DNA from 3 places in the Bradyrhizobium sp. CCGUVB14 genome. Region 1 is predicted to be linked to each of the others. Evidence: predicted binding sites of a transcription regulator. Region 1 holds the regulator's gene; each other region holds the start of a gene.
The links. Region 1 encodes PhoB, which activates phosphate uptake and scavenging genes when phosphate is short. Its sites were predicted from a motif close to TGTCATNNANCTGTCAT; they were not measured.
Positions count from the first base shown of each region.

Region 2: the regulator PhoB is predicted to act here: its motif matches at 737-753, upstream of NLM32_RS21345 (acetoacetate decarboxylase).
Region 3: the regulator PhoB is predicted to act here: its motif matches at 1,339-1,355, upstream of phnC (phosphonate ABC transporter ATP-binding protein).

Region 1 is NZ_JANADS010000001.1:9,485,043-9,487,307, reverse strand. Features, by position in the region: gene phoU (phosphate signaling complex protein PhoU) at 1-502, shown strand, start outside; gene phoB (phosphate regulon transcriptional regulator PhoB) at 525-1,232, shown strand; gene NLM32_RS44420 (GcrA family cell cycle regulator) at 1,335-1,847, opposite strand.
Region 2 is NZ_JANADS010000001.1:4,647,579-4,649,843, forward strand. Features, by position in the region: gene NLM32_RS21340 (patatin-like phospholipase family protein) at 1-696, opposite strand, end outside; gene NLM32_RS21345 (acetoacetate decarboxylase) at 907-1,683, shown strand; gene NLM32_RS21350 (transporter) at 1,794-2,265, shown strand, end outside.
Region 3 is NZ_JANADS010000001.1:981,383-983,647, reverse strand. Features, by position in the region: gene phnD (phosphonate ABC transporter substrate-binding protein) at 1-358, opposite strand, end outside; gene phnC (phosphonate ABC transporter ATP-binding protein) at 419-1,228, opposite strand; gene NLM32_RS04655 (chloramphenicol acetyltransferase) at 1,404-2,063, shown strand; gene NLM32_RS04650 (alpha-D-ribose 1-methylphosphonate 5-triphosphate diphosphatase) at 2,060-2,265, shown strand, end outside.

The DNA.
Region 1 (2,265 bases):
CGCGCGCCGCCAGCCGATGGCGGTGGATCTGCGCGAAATCGTCGGCGCCATGCGCGTCGCGACCGATCTCGAACGCATCGGCGACCTCGCCAAGAACATGGGCAAGCGCGTCGCGGCGCTGGAGACGGATTTCCATCCGCTCAAGCTGTTCCGCGGCCTCGAGCACATGACCGACCTCGTGCAGCAGCAGGTCAAGTCGGTGCTGGACGCCTATGCCGCGCACGATCTGCCGGCGGCGATGGCGGTGTGGAAGGGCGACGAGGAAGTCGACGCCATCTGCACCTCGCTGTTCCGCGAGCTCCTCACCTATATGATGGAGGACCCGCGCAACATCTCGTTCTGCATCCATCTGATGTTCTGCGCCAAGAACATCGAGCGGATCGGCGACCACGCCACCAACATTGCCGAGACCGTGTTCTACATGATCGAAGGCCAGGCCATCACCGACAAGCGACCGAAGGGCGACATGACGACCTTCGCCACCACGGTCCCCAATACTTGAATCCTTAAGGAGCGACGACCCAATGGGCGCACGCATTATGGTGGTTGAAGACGAGGAAGCTCTCACCGAGCTCCTCCGCTACAACCTCGAGGGCGACGGCTATGACGTCGAGACGGTGATGCGCGGCGACGACGCCGACACCCGCCTCAAGGAGCACATCCCCGATCTGATCGTGCTCGACTGGATGCTGCCGGGGCTTTCCGGCATCGAGCTGTGCCGCCGGCTGCGGACGCGGTCCGACACCAAGCAGCTGCCGATCATCATGCTCACCGCGCGCGGCGAGGAGAGCGAGCGGGTGCGGGGCCTTGCGACCGGCGCCGACGACTACATCGTCAAGCCGTTCTCGGTGCCCGAGCTGCTGGCCCGGGTGAAGGGTCTGCTGCGGCGCGCAAGTCCCGAGCGGCTCGCAACCGTGCTCGCTTTCGGTGACATCGAGCTCGATCGCGAAAAGCGCCGCGTGGCGCGCTCGGGCCGGCCGATTGATCTCGGCCCCACCGAATATCGCCTGCTGGAGTTTTTCCTGGAGCACCCCGGTCGTGTGTTCTCGCGCGAGCAGCTGCTCGACAGCGTCTGGGGCCGCGATATCTATATCGACGAGCGCACCGTCGACGTGCATATCGGTCGCCTGCGCAAGCTGCTCAATCTTGGTCGCGAGCAGGATCCGATCCGCACGGTGCGCGGTGCGGGCTATGCGCTCGATGACCGGTTTGCGAAGGCCGAGCAGGCCTAAGGCTCTTGCAAGCAGACAAAATAAAAAGCGCGCTGGATGGCGCGCTTTTTTATTTCCCCGGTCGTCCCGGCCTTGTGCCGGGACGAGGTTAACTGGATGCGCTTACCGCGTGCCCGGCTTCGCCGGCGCGCGCCGCCGATCCGCTGCCGGCTGATACGCCACCCGCGAGTGCTGGGCGCAGTAGGGCAGGCCGGAGAGCGCCTTGCCGCCGCAGAAGAAGAAATCCGGGCTCGAGGGATCGCCGACCGGCCAGTGGCAGGTCGCCTCGTTCAATTCGAGCAGCGACAGCCGCTGGCTCATCGGCACCACGTTGTCGTAGGTGACCGGTTCAGCCTCGACTTCGACCTCGAAGGCCTGCGCCAGCGCGGTATTGCCACGCGCGATGGGCCTGCTCACCCGCATCATGTGCTGCGCCGGACGCGCCTTGCGCGGCCGCGGAGCTGCCGAGGACGGGCTCTTGGCGCGGCCCGACAGGCCGAGCCTGTGCACCTTGCCGATCACGGCGTTGCGGGTGACATTCCCAAGCTCAGCGGCGATCTGGCTGGCCGAAAGTCCGGCCTCCCAGAGCTTTTTCAACTGCTCGACGCGATCGTCGGACCAGGTCAAAACCGTCATTGTAACCTTTCCTTCGCCGCGCGCCTGCCATCCTGGGGCGGCACGACGAATGCCTAAGCTTCGAAAAACCCGTGCCGCCAGAATCCCTTAAGGTTCGCCGGGCGCAATGAGCCGCCCGAACGTTTACGCCGGTACATGAGGACTTTTGGGATCAGAACCGCTGCACGAGATGTCGTATCTGACAAGGCAAACGCTACAATATGGCGTGACTCACGCGCAAGAGTCCGACGACTCGCTTCCACATGTTCCGTGGCCAAAAACCCGCAAATCCGGCACCGCAAGACTACGGAATCAGCGTTTCGCGGGGCTTTCCGGGCGGCATTGACACCATTGGTGCCAGGCATAAGATGGCGATGCGTGCCGCCCTTAAAAGGCGGCACGTTTCGTTTTCCGGACCAATGATGCGCTGCGCAACGCA
Region 2 (2,265 bases), 4.8 Mb from region 1:
CTGCAGCGGCGTGTTGGAGACGATGCCGCCGTCCCAGAAATGATCGGTGCCGATCCGCACCATCGGCAGCGCCGGGGGCAGGGCGCCGGAAGCCATGATGTGCTCCGGCTCGATCTCGTCATGGGCGTTGTCGAAATAGATGAAGTTGCCGGAGAGCACGTTCACCGCGCCGACCGCGAAGCGGATCTTCTTTTCGTTGATGAGGTCGAAATCGACGAGCTCGAGCAGGGTCGCCTTCAGCGCGGCCGTGTCGTAGTAGCTGGTCGCGGTCTTGGCGCCGACCGGGCTGAACCAGGGATTGACCTGGTGCGGCGTGAAGAAGCCGGGTTGGCCCATCGCCGATGTCATCCAGGAGCTGTAGAGGTTGCGCCACTGGCGGAAGATGTCGCCGTCCGGCGTGTAGTGCCAGATCTTGCGGTTGGTGATGCGCTCCCAGAAAATGCGCAGCGCTTCGAGCCGCTTCTCCGGTTTGTTGCCGGCGATGATGGACGAGTTGATCGCGCCGATCGAGACGCCGGTGACCCAGTCGGGCTCGATGCCGGCCTCGTGCAGCGCCTGGTAGACGCCGGCCTGGTAGGCGCCGAGCGCGCCGCCGCCCTGCAGGACCAGCGCGACGCGATCGCAGCGTTCGGGCCGCCAGCCCCGCGCGGGCGGCTGATGGGTCTGATGTGTCGGTTGCGACGTGCGAGCGTCCATGGCGATGCCTCCAGCCTTCACCGGACGATTGCGGCCGGTGGTGACGGCGTGATGACAAAGCAGGCCGATGCCGCCTTTGCATGCAGGTCAACCGCGACGGGAATGGCGGGAGGTCGTGTCCCTGACGGAAATCGGTCACATCGCAGTCAATGACGGCAGCTAGCAATCTGCGTGAAGTCGGAACTTGCCGGATCACCAGAGGAGACAGCGATGCGCAGGGAAGACGTGCTGAGGCTTCCGTCCATGCCGGCCGCCGGGCCGAGCTATCCGGCCGGCCCGTACCGCTTCGTCAACCGCGAATTCCTGGTGATCACCTACGAGACCGACCCGGACCTGATCCGTGCCGGCCTGCCTGAGCCGCTGGAGCCGATCGACCAGCCGATCGTGCACTACGAATGGATCAAGATGCCGGACTCCTCCGGCTTCGGCAGCTACACCGAATCCGGCCTCGTGATCCCGGCGCGGCTGCACGGCGAGGAGGTCAACTTCGTCTCGCAGATGTATCTCGATGATGATCCGCCGATTGCGGCGGGCCGTGAGATCTGGGGCTTCCCGAAGAAGTACGCCCACCCGAAACTCGAGATCGTCAAGGATACACTGACGGGCACGCTTGAATATGCCGGCCAGCTCGTCGCCATGGGCACGATGGGCTACAAGCACGAGAGCATGGCCGGCAACGGCGATCTCACCCGCGCCACGCTGTCGAAGACGCAAATCAATCTGAAGATGATCCCCGGCGTCGACGGCCATCTCGAGGTCTGCCAACTCGTCGCGATCAACCTGATCGACATCGTGCCGAAGGGGTCCTGGATGGGACCCGGCCGGCTGCATCTGGTGCCGCACGTCAACGCGCCGGTTGCGGATTTCCCGGTCCGCCGCTGCATCGGCGCGCATCACTACATCGCCGACCTGACACTGCCGTTCGGCCGCGTCGTGCACGATTACATCAAGGAAGCCCAGGCCGCGACGGGGCTCGCCGCGGAATAGGGCGGCGCGCCATCATCAAACTGTAACACTGGCGTAATTGACTGCACGGAGGACCCGGAGGAGGCCAATAACGGCCCCCCGGGATTGGGCTGCAATGATATGGGGTCAGCATGGCCGAGCCGGCAATGCTTGTCAGCGCGACATCGGGTGTCGCGCCTGTCATTCCTGGACTGGTGTGGGCGTTTCGTTTGCATGGCGACGGCAGCGCTGAGGCGCTGCCGATCGACCAGCCGATCGAGTTCAGCCATGATGGCCGACTCTGGCTGCATTTCAATTTGACAGATGGTCGCGTGCGGCCGTGGATCGCAGCATCACAGCTGCCGCCGCTTGCGCGCGATCTCTTGCTGTCGAGCGACACGTTCCAGCAGCTTCACGTCATCGACCATTGCGTCTACGGCGTGTTCTCCGATCTGGTTCGCGACATCGATGCTGCAACGGAAGAGACCGCGTTCCTGCGCTTCGCCATGACCGAGCATCTCCTGGTCTCCGGCCGTCACCAGGCGCTTTGCTCGGCGGATGCGACGCGCCGCGTGCTCGAAGGCGGCTACCGCGTCGACAACGTCGCCCATCTCCTGGAAAAGA
Region 3 (2,265 bases), 8.5 Mb from region 1:
AATAGCCGGTCGAGCCGTCGGCATTGATGTCGTTGGCGAAGGCGTCGGTCTTGACGCCGGTCAGGCGGGCGCGCGCGAACGATGCCGAGCCGTAGCTCGCGATCTGGATGTTGCCGGCGCGCTGGCCCTCGATGACGGCGGCGTAGTCGTTGGCGATGCGCAGCGTGACCTTCACGCCCAATTCCTTGGAGAGATAGCTCATGAACGGCGCCCAGCGCTCGGTAACGCCGGAGGCGTTCTCGGCCGGGACGACCGCGAAGGTCAGCTCGGGATACTTGGCCTTCCAGTCCTCGGCTGAAGCGGAAGCGGTGAACGCGAGCGCGGCGGCGCCGGCAAGAACCAGTCTGCGAGTGATCATGATACCCTCTTCATCGGTTGGGGTCGGTTGACGCGAAACAGGAAATTCAACAGGCGCGGCTCAGGCGGCGGCCGCCGTTCCAAGCGCCGGGATGCCATCGGGCGCCGAAGCAGGCGTACCACCCATGACGTCGGTGGCTTCAAGATCGTAGAGCTCACGCGCGACAAGGTCGGTCAGCGCGGACGGCGCGCCGTCGAACACCACGCGGCCTGCCGACATGCCGATCAGCCGGTCGCAATAGCTGCGCGCCAGGTCGAGCGAATGCAGGTTGCAGAGCACGGTGATGCCGAAATGCTTGTTGATGCGCAGCAGCGCATCCATGACGATCTTGGTGTTGCGCGGATCGAGCGAGGCGATCGGCTCGTCGGCGAGGATGATGTCGGGCTGCTGCACCAGCGCCCGCGCGATCGCAACACGCTGCTGCTGGCCGCCGGAGAGCTGATCGGCGCGCTGGGCAGCGAGCGAAGCGATATCGAATTGCTCGAGCGCGGACATCGCCAGCGCCTTGTCCTGCTCCGGCCAGGTCTGCGTCAGCGAGCGCCAGGCCGGCATGGTGGCGAGGCGTCCCATCAGCACGTTGGTCAGCACGTCGAGCCGGCCGACGAGGTTGAACTGCTGGAAGATCATCGCAGATCGCGCCCGCCACTGCCGCAACTCTTTGCCGCGCAGCGCGGTGACGTCGAGACCGTCGAACAGGATGCGGCCCTGCGTCGGCGTCGCCAGACGATTGATCATGCGCAGCATGGTCGACTTGCCGGCGCCCGAGCGCCCGATCACGCCGACGAAGCCGCCGGGGGAGATTTGAAACGAAGCGTCGTCCACCGCGGCTTTTGCGCCGAAGCGGCACGTCAGACCTTCAACCACCAGCATGCAGGGCTCCAGAGTAGCTGGAGCCCACCGCTATCCCCGGCGCTTGACACTTGTGTGACATGCGCGATGCGGTGCGGCGATCCAACACACCTCATCCCCTGTCATTGCATCGTCATGACATTGTCATCGAGCCGCTCGAAGACGAACGCCTCGCCCTCAAGCTTTCGGACGCAACATGGCCGGCAAAGTGCTTTCGGTTGAACCGACCATCGATCCCTCGGCGAAGCTGCACGAGACCCGGCTCGGGGCCTATACCGAGGTCGGCGCGCGCACCATCCTGCACGAAGTGGCGCTGGGCGATTACTCCTACGTCGTCAACGACGCGCAGATCACCTACACCACCATCGGAAAGTTCTGCTCGATCGCGGCGATGACGCGGATCAATCCCGGCAATCATCCGATGCATCGCGCCACGCAGGCGCACTTCACTTACCGCTCCAGCGCCTACTTTCCGGGCGAGAGCGACGACACCGAATTCTTCGACTGGCGGCGCCAACATCACGTCCATATCGGCCATGACGTCTGGATCGGCCATGGCACAGTCGTGCTGCCGGGCCGCAACATCGGCACCGGCGCGGTGATCGCGGCCGGCGCCATCGTCACCAAGGACGTGCCGGCCTATACCATCGTCGCCGGCAATCCGGCGCGCATCGTGCGCCGCCGGTTCTCGGAAGAGGTTGCCGGACGGCTGGCCAGGCTGGCATGGTGGGACTGGGATCACGACAAATTGCGTGCGGCGCTGCCTGATTTCCGCAAGCTCGCGATTGAAGATTTCCTGACGACATATGAAGCAGGGGTACATTCCCCTGCCAGCAAACGAAGCCCGGTCGCGTGACAGACATTTTCATCGAGGGTGGCCGGACCCTGATCGGCTCCGAGCTCACCGAGACCTCCCTTGCAGTATCGGGAACCGACATCGCGCAGATCGATGCATCTCGCGGCCGCGCACGGCTGGCGATCGACGCGCGCAATCTGCTGGTGCTGCCCGGCATCGTCGATCTGCACGGCGACGCCTTCGAGCGGCAGATGATGCCGCG